One region of the Priestia sp. YIM B13490 genome, then DNA from elsewhere that is predicted to be linked to it. Evidence: predicted binding sites of a transcription regulator. Region 1 holds the regulator's gene; each other region holds the start of a gene.
The links. The regulator Rex, encoded in region 1, represses fermentation and respiration genes when NADH is low (regulators of the CRP and FNR family bind a similar motif). The targets are predictions, from matches to a motif close to TTGTGAAATATTTCACAA.
Positions count from the first base shown of each region.

Region 2: the regulator Rex is predicted to act here: its motif matches at 1,577-1,594, upstream of ACFX4R_RS18390 (anion permease).
Region 3: the regulator Rex is predicted to act here: its motif matches at 2,013-2,030, upstream of ACFX4R_RS14035 (DUF1641 domain-containing protein).

Region 1 covers NZ_JBHZOT010000028.1:10,933-15,224, forward strand. Annotated here, with positions in the region: gene ACFX4R_RS28790 (CPBP family intramembrane glutamic endopeptidase) at 1-469, shown strand, start outside; gene ACFX4R_RS28795 (YdiK family protein) at 466-693, shown strand; gene tatC (twin-arginine translocase subunit TatC) at 719-1,474, opposite strand; gene tatA (twin-arginine translocase TatA/TatE family subunit) at 1,490-1,675, opposite strand; gene ACFX4R_RS28810 (redox-sensing transcriptional repressor Rex) at 1,729-2,367, opposite strand; gene ACFX4R_RS28815 (ABC-F family ATP-binding cassette domain-containing protein) at 2,826-4,292, shown strand, end outside.
Region 2 covers NZ_JBHZOT010000006.1:43,395-47,686, forward strand. Annotated here, with positions in the region: gene ACFX4R_RS18385 (class I SAM-dependent rRNA methyltransferase) at 242-1,441, shown strand; gene ACFX4R_RS18390 (anion permease) at 1,721-3,154, shown strand; gene ACFX4R_RS18395 (alpha-amylase) at 3,184-4,292, opposite strand, start outside.
Region 3 covers NZ_JBHZOT010000003.1:798,815-803,106, reverse strand. Annotated here, with positions in the region: gene ACFX4R_RS14045 (AEC family transporter) at 1-224, shown strand, start outside; gene ACFX4R_RS14040 (NAD(P)/FAD-dependent oxidoreductase) at 270-1,448, opposite strand; gene ACFX4R_RS14035 (DUF1641 domain-containing protein) at 1,482-1,934, opposite strand; gene ACFX4R_RS14030 (hypothetical protein) at 2,364-2,780, shown strand; gene ACFX4R_RS14025 (ammonium transporter) at 2,777-4,060, shown strand; gene ACFX4R_RS14020 (IDEAL domain-containing protein) at 4,194-4,292, shown strand, end outside.

The sequences.
Region 1 (4,292 bases):
GGTGTTCCTGGCTATGGCTGGTCAAGCTGTAGCAGGTATGATTGAGCACGCTCTTGGCATTACCCAAGTATCTGAAAACACACAAAATATTGTTAATCTTGTTAAAGCAACGCCGTTCCTAATTGTCGTTACGTCTGTTATTGGACCAATTCTAGAAGAGATTATTTTTCGAAAGATTATTTTCGGCTCTCTTCACAAACGATATAATTTCTTTGTCTCTGCATTTATTAGTTCCCTTATTTTTGCTGCCGTACACTGGGATTTTAAACATTTGCTCGTGTATACAGCCATGGGATTTGTATTTGCATTCCTTTATGCAAGAACAAAACTAATTATTGTACCCATTATTGCTCACGTGTTGATGAATACAGTCGTTATTTTATCTCAAACTATTTTTGCAGATAAAATTATAGAAATGCAAAAGCAAGCAGAACAAATGCAGTTTATTTTTGGAGGCATGTTTTTATGAAGAATATCCCTTTAACACGAGGGTTTATTTATATTATTATGGGGGTTTTATTCACCTACCTGGCTATTCAAAATGCTCAGGAAACCGTGTGGAATTTCCCCACGATCTTATTTGCACTCGTAGCCGCGTTCGATTTCAGATTTGCGGTGCGCATTTTTATCTTGCACTATAAAATTAAAAAGTTGCAGCAGCAATATAAAAATCAAGATGATTCATCTAAATAAAAAAACCACTGTTTCAGTGGTTTTTTTACATACTAACATCTTCTCTTTCTTGCTCTGCCCTTGCCTTTAACACTTTGCGATACGAAATGCGGGAAATAATGATGCTGATTTCATACAAAATTAAGAGCGGCACTGTCACCATCATGTGCGAGAGCAATTCTGGTGGTGTAATAAGTGCGGCAATAACTAGCAGTACGAAATAGGCATACTTTCGAATTTGAGATAAAAACATAGGCGTGATAATTCCTAATCGCGTCAAAAACATGACGACAACAGGAAGCTGAAACAACAGGCCAAAAGGCAGTGTGAGCTGCATTAAAAAAGAAAAGTATTCATTAATGCCAATCACTTGGTTTACATTCAGCTCATCAGAAACGCGCGTCATAAAATCGACGACAAATGGAAACAACACAAAATAAGAAAAAGAGACACCGCCGATAAAGAGAAAAATGGAAACAGGAATATATCCAAGCGTTACCTTACGCTCTTTTTCATATAAACCAGGACTAATAAATGCCCAAAGTTGATACAGTGCAACAGGAGCTGCAAGTACACAGCCGATAATAACAGCAAACTGCATATAAATCTTAACTGGATCTGTTAGCCTAAATGCATTCATCGTTAAATTTTTTGCCTCATCAGCATGCTGTAAATAGACAATAACCTTATCCGCTATAAAAAAGCCGCCAATTGTGGCAATGACAAAGAAAAATAAAACAATTAAAATGCGCTTTCGCAGCTCTCCTATATGATCATATATTGACATTTCTTGTTCGGTCATACTATGATCACCCTTTTACTCTTTGTCATCTACTTGACGCTGTTTATCTTTTTCACGATCTTCTGAGGCACCGCTAGCGGCATGCTTAAACTCTCTAAGCGTTTGCCCGACTGATCTTCCTAGCTCCGGTAACCGTTTCGGTCCAAAAATAAGCAGTGCTACAATCGCAATAATAATCCAACTGCCTGCTCCAATCCCCATATTCCCACTCTCCTTATTAATTTAGACTTAAGGAAATCGTAACACAGTCCATCTTATTCAACAGGATAATTTTTCAAAAAGTAGACAAGCGACTGTAATTCTACAGCCAGATCAATATGATGCAGTCGAATCTCATCCGGTACGTTTAAGCGTGCAGGAGTGAAGTTTAGAATCCCTTTAATTCCGCAATTCACTAAACGATCGGTAATTTGCTGAGCCACAGTGGCAGGAACGGTTAAAATCGCCACTGAGATATCATCACTCATATAATCTTCCAATTGGTCAAGGTGATAAACCGGCACGTCGCCTACTTTTGTACCGACTTTATCTTCTATCACATCAAAAGCGCACTCAATTTTGGTGTTATTATTTTTAATAAAATTATAATTTAAAAAGGCCGTTCCCAGATTCCCTACGCCAATCAGTGCTACTTTCGTTACTTCATCTTGGTCTAACGTTTTACGGAAAAATGTAAGTAAATAATTCACATTGTAGCCGTATCCCTTTTTCCCTAATGCTCCAAAGTAAGAAAAATCCCGGCGAATAGTAGCAGAATCAACTTTCACTGCCTCACTTAACTCCGCTGACGAAACACGCTGTTTACCAGAAGCATGCAAGTTTTTTAAAAAACGATAATAAAGCGGCAATCGTTTAGCCGTTGCTTGTGGTATTTTTAATTGTTCAGTGTTCACGTTGTACCCCCTCAGTTCATGTATGTCATTACTAACATTTTCAAGTCATATTGCATTACCTTTCACAAAGCCTCAACCGCCTTGAGGTAGCGCTTCCAATTCTCTCTCTTTTCTCTTGTTTTATATATACTCCGCTTCACACCCCGACGCCTTTTGTCTATCCAGGAATACTTAAAGTCGGTAGCTAGAACGAAGCAATTAGCCCTTCAAAGGATCCGTTTGTTAGTCATGACGGATTTTCTACATCCATCATATATAAGTTCAGAGATGCACTTATCTCTTATTTTAACATAGTATCCTGTATAAAATGTGCAGGTAAAATCATTTTATTTCATGAATCAAAACATTCGCTTCATCATTTGTTCTTGTCCCTCTAAAAATTACAAACGCTTGTAGGAAGAACTTGTAGTTGAAAATATGTTAAAATACACTATGGATATACTACTAGAGGTGAAAAAATGATTATTCTACAATTGAACGGTATTACAAAATACTATGGGGCAGAACCCATTTTATCGAATATAAAGTTAGAAGTACAATCAAAAGACCGCATTGCCCTAGTGGGACGAAACGGTGCAGGTAAATCAACTTTATTAAAAATTATTGCTGAGCAGCTTTCTTATGACAGCGGAGAAATTATTAAACCTAAAGGTGTTTCCATTGATTATATGGGACAAGATACAGTTCTTGAGTCAACACTCTCCATATGGGAAGAAATGATGACAGTCTTTGCTCCGTTAAAGAAGATGGAAAAAGAATTACGTACGCTTGAAACGAAGATGGGCGATCCAGACATTTTTAATGATTCAGTTCAATACGAAAAACTAACCAAAGAGTACGATCAGCTTCAAGTAACGTTCAAAGATTTAGGCGGCTATCAATATGAAGCGGATACACGATCTATTCTTCACGGTTTCCGTTTCTCAAACTTTGACTATAGCACCCCTATTTCCTCCTTGAGCGGTGGACAAAAAACGCGCTTGGCTCTTGCAAAACTGCTTTTAACAAAGCCAGACTTGCTTATTCTGGATGAGCCTACCAACCACTTAGATATTGAAACTTTAGCATGGCTGGAACAGTTTCTGCAAGGGTATGAAGGAGCTATTTTAATTGTTTCACACGATCGTTACTTCCTTGATAAGGTCGTAAATCAAGTGTATGAAGTCACACAAAAAACAACGGTCAAGTACACGGGCAACTACTCTAAATACCTTGTACAAAAAGCAGAGCGATATGAAAAAGAGTTGCGTCAGTACGAAAAGCAGCAAGATGAAGTCGCAAAACTGAATGATTTTATTCAGCGAAACATCGCCCGCGCATCGACTACAAAACGTGCGCAAAGCAGACGTAAGCAGCTCGATCGAATGGAGTTAATAAATCGACCTAACGAAGGCGAAAAATCAGCTAGTTTTTCGTTTGAAATTGAGCGTCAAAGCGGAAATGAAGTCTTAAATCTCGAAAACGTGTCCATCGGATATGATGAAAACAAATATGTCGTCCAAGACGCAAACCTTCGGATTAAAAAAGGTGAAAGCCTTGCGTTGGTTGGCCCTAATGGAGTTGGGAAATCTACGTTATTAAAAGGTATTGTGGATAAACTAAGCTTCAAGACTGGAACCATTTCTTTTGGCTCAAACGTAATGGTTGGTTATTACGACCAAGAGCAAGCTAATTTAACGTCTAATAAAACTGTTTTAAATGAGCTTTGGGATGACTACCCATCCAAACCTGAAAAAGAAATTCGTACAGCGCTTGGAAATTTTCTGTTTTCAGGTGATGATGTACTGAAAATCGTTTCGACGCTTAGCGGTGGTGAAAAAGCACGTTTGGCTCTTGCGAAGCTTATGCTTCAAAAAGCTAATTTCTTAATTTTGGATGAACCTACTAACCATCTTGATTTAGATAGCAAACAAGTACTCGAGAAT
Region 2 (4,292 bases), on a different contig from region 1:
AAAAAACGTCACTCAGTTCGATGCTTATACGGGGCAAGAGTGCTCATAATTTTTTATCTTAAAACATAAAACATACATTTCATTTTTTATTCATATCAAGCAGAGGGTGTTTCAAGGCATCCTCTGCTTTTCTATTTATAACTAGAAACGGGGCTGTTTATCTATGTTAAGATAAATGTAGATTATTGTTGTAAAATGGATAGAACTAGAATGAAATAAATTAAATAGATAGGGTGTACACATGAGAAAAGAAGTACAAGTTATAGCCAAAGAAGCTTTTATTAAAAAAGTGAACAAGGGTTATCCACTCATTGAAAAAGATGCGCTTGTTGATGGTCATAAACTGCAAGAAGAAGGGGTTATTATTAACTTAGTCACTCCCAAGAATCAATTTTTAGCCAAAGGCTATTATGGAAAACAAAACAAAGGCTACGGATGGATTCTTACGAAGAAGAAAAATGAGCAAATTGACGCGGCGTTTTTTGCTAGAAAAATTCAGCAAGCTATTTCGTCTCGTCATGACCTTTATGCGTCTGAAGACACAACTGCTTTTCGCGTATTTAATAGTGAAGGTGACGGAATCGGTGGCTTGATTATTGATTATTATGACGGATATTACGTCATGAGTTGGTATAGTGAAGGAATTTATCAATTTAAAGAATACGTCATTGAAGCCTTAAAGTCTGCGCCTAACTTTAAAGGGCTGTACCAGAAAAAACGTTTTAACGTAAAGGGGCAGTATATTGAAGAAGCTGATTTTGTAGCAGGGGATAAAGGCGAATTTCCTTTAATTGTAAAAGAAAATGGTATTCGTTTTGCCGTTTACTTAAATGACGGAGCGATGGTGGGAGTCTTTTTAGATCAGCGAGACGTCCGTAAAACGATTCGAGATAACTATGCAAAAGGAAAGACCGTGCTAAATATGTTTTCGTATACAGGCGCATTTTCAGTGGCGGCCGCTCTTGGAGGAGCTGCGAAAACAACAAGTGTCGATTTAGCCAATCGCAGCTTGGCTAAAACAATTGAGCAATTTAGTGTAAATGGAATTGATCACGAAGCACAGGACATTATCGTAGAAGATGTTTTCAAGTATTTTAAATATGCGGTCAAGAAGAACATGACCTTCGATCTTGTGGTGCTAGATCCGCCGAGCTTTGCCAAGTCGAAAAAGCATACGTTCAGCGCGGCAAAAGACTACAAAGATTTATTAAAAGAAGCCATTGCTCTTACAAAGCCAAATGGTGTCATTGTAGCATCTACGAACGCAAGCAATTTTGATATGAAAAAATTCCATTCGTTTATTGAAAAAGCTTTTAATGAAAAAGGGGAACAGTACAAAATGATGGAGCAGTTCGCTCTTCCAGCTGATTTTAAAACAATAAAAGAATTTAAGTCAGGTAATTATTTAAAAGTCGTGTTTATTCAAAAAGTAAATCGCTAAATGCAAGGCTGCATGATGAATTCATGCAGTTTATTTATTTTCAAAAAAATAACGCTTACAAGCTATTTTGAAGGGAATAAAATGAAGGTAAGAGATAAATATTGTCAATATATATGATAAAATAATAAAGGAATTATGCTCAACACTTCACAATTTTACAATATCATCCTTACGAAACGTATTTTTACAATTATTTTATTTTAAATGGGATAAGTATTGAGTACGAAGTGGAAAGAGCATACTATTACTATTATTTAAAAACATGAAAGGAGAAAGATTATGGCTGAAACAACAAAAAAGCCTGCCGGCGAAGTGAAATTTATTCCTTTATTAATTTGTCTGGCAATCGGACTTATTTTATGGTTTATTACACCTCCGTCCGGACTTGATTTGAAGGCTTGGCACTTATTCGCTATTTTTGTGGCTACTATCGTAGGGCTTATCATTAAACCATTGCCATTGGGCAGTGTAGCTATTTTATCTTTAACCATTATTGTATTAACTAATACATTAACGCTTGAACAATCGCTCAGCGGTTTTCAAAATACGACGATTTGGTTAATCGTTATTGCATTCTTTATTTCTAGAGGTTTTATTAAGACTGGTCTAGGAACAAGGGTTGCCTATATCTTCGTTCGTTTGTTCGGTAAAAAGACGTTGGGACTATCGTATTCTCTTATCGTAAGTGACTTACTTTTATCACCTGCAATGCCGTCTAATACAGCACGAGCTGGAGGAATTATTCTTCCAATCATTCGTTCTTTATCCGAAACATACGGATCGAGAACTGGCGACGGTACGGAGCGCAGAGTCGGTGCTTTCTTAACAAAAGTATCGTTTCAAGGAGATATGATCACATCCGCTATGTTCGTAACAGCAATGGCGGCCAATCCTCTTGCGGTTAAAATGACGGAACAAATTACAGGCAAGACTATTTCATGGGTTGGCTGGGCAGCGGCTGCAATCGTACCTGGAATTATTAGTTTAATCGTTATTCCGCTCGTTATTTATAAGCTGTATCCGCCAGAATTAAAAGAAACGCCGGAAGCATCTGAAATTGCAGCAAAAAAACTAAATGAAATGGGTCCGCTAAAGAAAGAAGAATGGTACATGATTGGCGTATTTTTACTTCTTCTTGTGTTGTGGATTTTTGGCGCTAATTTAAATATTAATGCAACAACAACTGCTTTTATTGGTCTATGTGCGCTGCTTTTAACGCAAGTGTTAAGCTGGTCGGACATCAAAAAAGAACAGGGAGCATGGGATACATTAGTCTGGTTTGCTGTTTTGGTTATGATGGCAACTTTCTTAAATGATCTAGGCATGATTCCTTGGTTCAGTGATCTGATGAAAGGCACTGTTAGCCATATGTCTTGGATGACGGCGTTGATTGTATTAGCTATTGCATATTTTTATTCTCACTACTTTTTTGCGAGTAACACGGCTCACGTCAGCGCTATGTACGCAGCATTTTTATCTGTCATCGTGGCCGCTGGTGCGCCTCCGTTACTGTCAGCATTAATTTTAGCGTTCTTTAGCAATTTATTTGGCTGTTTAACTCACTACGGAAGTGGACCGGCACCGGTGTTCTTCGGTAGTGGATATGTAACGCAGCAAAAATGGTGGTCGCTCGGCTTTTTAATTTCAATTATTCATATTATCATTTGGATTGGAATTGGCGGCTTGTGGTGGAAACTGCTAGGTCTATGGTAAAAAAACAGTGGCGCAGGCCACTGTTTTTTTTATGCTTCAGCCCAAACGGATACAGAGCCGCCATTTACAGGGAATTGTCCGTAGCCATCTTCTTCAATCACAACTTGGTCCTCTCGGTTGTTTGTGAAGTCAATCCACGTTTGTCCACTTCGGTGTTCGCCGACGAACATTCTCTTTTCGCCATCTTCACCGTTTGACATCACCACAGCGCATCCAGACTTCTCAAATTCCTCTACACCATGCCTTACCCATCCAATAGTATTCGGGTGATCAAAATAATCGTCTTGCTGGCCGTATGCTTTGTCATAGCGTACATGCAAGAGAGCGGAAATATCTTTTTCTTTTCCTTCAATTGGGTGCTCTCCGCCTATCCCAAAATAGTCTCCGTAAAACACACAAGGATAACCGTCTTCACGAAGTAAAATTAGAGCGTAAGCACTCTGTTTGAACCAATCTTCTACCCAAGATTCTAAAGATTCATTTGGCTGAGAGTCATGGTTATCTACAAATGTGACAACATTCAAAGGGTGAGTCTTGACTAATGTATCATCAAAAATCGTGGTTAAATCAAAATCTCTTCCTTGCTGAGAGGCTTCATGCAGTTTATAGTGCAGCGATACGTCAAACAAATCGATTTGATAATCAATCACGTCTAGGAATTCCTGACAGGCTGTTAACTCTGGATTCCAAAACTCTCCCACAAAATAAAAGGGCTTTTCTTGAGAAGAGGACAATTCGTGGGCAAACTCTTTAATAAAATCGTGGTTAATATGTTTAATGGCGTCTAATCGATAACCGTCGCACTGCAGAGTGTCTGCTAACCATTTTCCCCATTTGATCATTTCTTCTCGAACTTCAGGATGATCGTAATCAATATTCGCAAACATTAAATAATCGTAGTTGCCAAACTCTTGATCCACATTTTCGTTCCAGCTTTTGTTTTCTCCGGCAATACGAAAAACGCCTTCTTTTCCATTTTTATCATCGTAATCAGTGCCGTTAAAATGATTAAAGTTCCATTTGAAAGAAGAATATTGATCGCCGCGCCCTTCAAATGTAAACTTTGTCCACCCTTCAATTTCAAAAGGTTCAGAAATTTCTTCTGTTCGGTTCATGGGGTCCACTTCAATGACGTGGA
Region 3 (4,292 bases), on a different contig from region 1:
TAGCGGTTCAACCCATCGTTATGCTCGGAATTGCAGTATGGATAGGATTATCTTCAGATGAAGTGACAAAAGCTATTTTGCTGGTAGCTTTTCCTGGGTCTGCTGTAGCTGCGATGATTGCTTTGCGGTTTGAAAGCTTGGAAAATGAAACGGCGTCTGCTTTTGTCATTAGTGCTATTTTATCGTTGATTACGCTGCCGCTTCTTATTTCTTGGCTTATGTAAATAAAAAAACGAAAGAGGAGAATTCCTCTTTCGTTTTAAGACGGATTAATAAGCTAATGCAAATAATCCTTTGATATGAGATAAGTAACGAACGTTACTTGCTTCTTTCATAAGTGATGCTGGTAAACCTTTTAATTGCGTTTTGTTTCCGCCGATTGTACCAATTGCATCTTTGCGTCCAAGACTTCCTAGTGTACCAGAGAAGACAGGAACGAATGATTCCATTGCTCCGCCGCGAATAGCTACTGCTAAGTTCACGCCTACAACTTCACCCATTTGCCAAGCTAATTGAGCAGTAGGTGGGTAAGGGCGACCTTCTGGACCCATTACAACCGCTGAGTCACCAGCAAGGAATACATCTTTATGAGATGTAGATTGTAAGAATTCATTTACAAGTGCACGACCGCGGTTTACTTCGATACCTGAGTTAGCAACTACAGAGTTACCTTGAACTCCGCCAGTCCATACCATTGTTTTTGTTTCAATTTTGCTGCCGTCTTTAAGTTCAACAGTTGTAGCATCCATTTTTGTTACAGGTGTACCAGTAACAAATGTAACGCCACGTTTTGTTAAGCTTGATTGAGCGCGCTCTACTAATTCAGCAGGGAAGCCTGGAAGAACTGTAGGAGCTGCTTCTACACAGTATAGAGAAATTTCTTTCGGATCAACACCGTGTTTTAGACATAGGCTTGGCATTAAGTCAGCGTATTCACCAACAAGTTCGATACCTGTTAATCCGCCACCGCCAACTACGATTGTACCGTCAGCTTTATTTTTTGTTTTGCTGTATTCAGCGATACAAGCTTCTACGTGTGCACGTAAACGGTTTGCATCATTTACTGATTTAAGAACGAAGCTGTGCTCTTCTAAACCAGGGATACCGAAGTAAGCAGTTTCACTACCTAAAGCTGTAACAAGGTAGTCGTAGCTTAATTTTGTACCATCTTCAAGAGATACTTCACGTTGATCTGGTGAGATTTCTTTTACCGTTGCAATTTTTAAATCAACGTTGTAGTTTTTAAGTAATTTATCAAGTGGTAAAGCTACCGCTTGTTCAGAAACGCCGCCTACAGCTAGACGGTGTAATTCTGTAATGATTTGGTGAGTAGCAAAACGGTTCACTACTGTAATTTTTGCTTCATCCGCACTTAGGTGTTGGCGAGCTGTCATTGCAGTTAATAAACCACCGTAACCGCCGCCTAAAATTAAAATATGTTTTGACATAGTCGATCCTCCGTCCACACTTTTTAATGAAAATTATTTTTGTTTTTCGTTTGTAATGTCTAAATACGCTTGTGCAAAGCGGAATAGTTTTTGAGCTTGTGGATCTTTAAGCATGCGTAATAAACCGAATAAACCGATTGAATTAGAAGCATTTGCTTCTGCACGATCGTTTGCTTCGATTGCAGTAGCTGCAAGACCTTTTACTGTTCCTTCTACCGGCTCGATAAATTCTTTTACTCCACCAAGTAGATCTTCTTTTAATACGTCGTCAGTTAATAATGATTGCGCAACGTCGTAAGTTTTTGTAAGCACCGTTACCATTTCAGATAATTTTGGTAAATTATCTACAAGAACAGTAAGAGCTTCTTGTACTTCAGGCTTTAACAATTGATCTAACACATCCGCTTGACCTTTGTTAACTGCCGCTTCTGTTTGTACAGCAGCATTTTCCTCTGCAGCTGATTTTTGAATAGTTGATTGAGACATGAAAAGTCCTCCTTTGCTGGATACTGTTGCATATGTAGTTCCTAGTTATCTGCTAGACTTTCAAACTACATTGTGAAGTTGTGAAATCTTGCACATAATTCTATTTTAATTTTAATACGAGATAAAATCAACTCATTTCGTTGAAAAAATAAGTGAAGAACCTCGTAACCCTTTGTTTAATAAAAGTTTATAAGAAATAAAGCCAATAATTGCCTAGGTAAATAAAATTAAAATAGGGAACTAACATGATTCCTCTTCCTACGATAAAACAAATAACGTCATATTTCAACACATACGAACTTAATATTCTATAAGTAGTAAAAAGATAGGGCGCATTTACTATTTAAAGAGTTTTCAAAAAATTACATTGACTTACTATAGCGTTCTACATATAATCAGAATATAACATCTTATGTAAGGAGATATAACATGGTTATAGTGGATGAACTTTATCATAATGTGATCATTACATTGCCTCAATTAAAATTAATTGAATTTATAATGAAGTTAAAAGAAGCTAAAGCACAAGAAATAGAAGATATAAAAACGAAAATTAGTAAATACGAAGAGAAGAAACGTGCTGAAGAAGCTTGGTATCAATCACTATCACCGTTTCGTAAATTTTTTACCGGGCGTCCTTTAAGTCAGCATCAAGCGGTCGAGTATATGGTATACGTAAAGGAACGCTTTAAAAAAATTGATCACCTTAAAGCACAAATGCGAGAACTTCATGAAGTTCTTGAATTAATAAAAGCGGAAAATGAAGAAACAAGTGAAATTACGCTTTCGCCTGCTATTGTACAAGAAATAAAACGATTAAAAAGCAGTGGAGGCGTTGGGATATGAGTGTTAATGAACTAAGTTTAGGGATAAATACAACGTGGGTCGTGTTAACAGCGGCGATGATTTTGTTAATGGAAGGCGGCTTTGCCTTGTTAGAGGCAGGTTTTGTCCGCTATAAAAATAGCGTGAATATTATTATGAAAGTATTCGCTGATATTACAATAGGAACGCTTTGTTTCTATTTAATTGGTTTTGGATTAATGTACGGTGATGATTTAGGTGGAGTTGTTGGTAAAAGCGGTTTTGCGCTCTCGGGTAATTTATCGCACCTTGACATTCCAATTGGACTTGAAACGTTTTGGCTGTTTCAATGTGCGTTTGTTATTGCGGTCATTTCTATCGTTTCTGGAGCGGTAGCAGAACGAATTAATTTCCGCGCATATCTTTTATATGCGATTTTGATGACTACATTTATTTATCCTATAGCCGGCCACTGGATTTGGGGAGGCGGATGGATTAGTAAGTTAGGGATGCTTGATTTTGCCGGTTCGGCAGTTATCCATGCTCTTGGCGGTTTTTCAGCTTTAGCAGCTGCAATAATGATTGGACCGAGGAAAGGGAAGTTCACGAAAAATGGAATCAGTTCTGTTTCTCTTCCAAGCAATTTGCCGCTTGCATCAGTGGGTGCTTTTTTATTATGGTTTGGATGGTTCGGGTTTAATGCAGGAAGTACGCTAAGTGCCACTGACGTTAGAATTGGTCACATTGCTATTGTCACAATGTTATCAGCAGCAGCAGGCGGAGCAGCTACTTTATTTTATACTTTATTTCGCTACAACCGTTCAGATGCACCTTCTGTAATAAATGGATCGCTTGCCGGACTGGTTGGCATTACGGCCGGGTGCGCTTTTGTTAACACACCATCTGCTATTTTTATTGGAGCTGTATCTGGCTTATTAATGATGGCAGCTACAAACTGGCTCGAAGCACGTCAAATCGACGATCCTGTAGGAGCTTTTCCTGTACACGCTGCTTCGGGAATATGGGGTACGTTGGCTGTAGGCTTGTTTTCTACAGACGGCGGTGTGTTTACCGGAGGGAGCTGGACGTTACTTGGCGTTCAACTTCTTGGGTTAATCGCTCTATGCGCTTGGGGATTTGTTACGACGTGGATAGGGTTAAAGGTTATTTCCTTGGTGGTTCCGCTTCGATCTACGGAAGAAGAAGAAGAAGTGGGCTTAGATATCAGCTACCACGGTATCATGGCAGCTCATCAGGCTCCTGAATTTATTGAATATGAAAACTACTATGCGGAAGTAAAAGAAAAAGCCGCAGATTCGTAATAAAAGGCCGCGCTTTATAACAAAAGGGCGGCCTTTTTATATGAAAAAAATAGATTTAAAATACTTGGTTTAAATGATTGAAAAGTCAGAATATTTGTGTTATATTATAAAAAAGCCAAGGAGTTGATTTCTTATGAAAAAGAATTTACTTAATTCACCGCAAAAATCCAACGGAAAGGTGCTTGATGCATTATTCGCTGAGATGATTTTAGACAAGGCGATTGCAGAATTT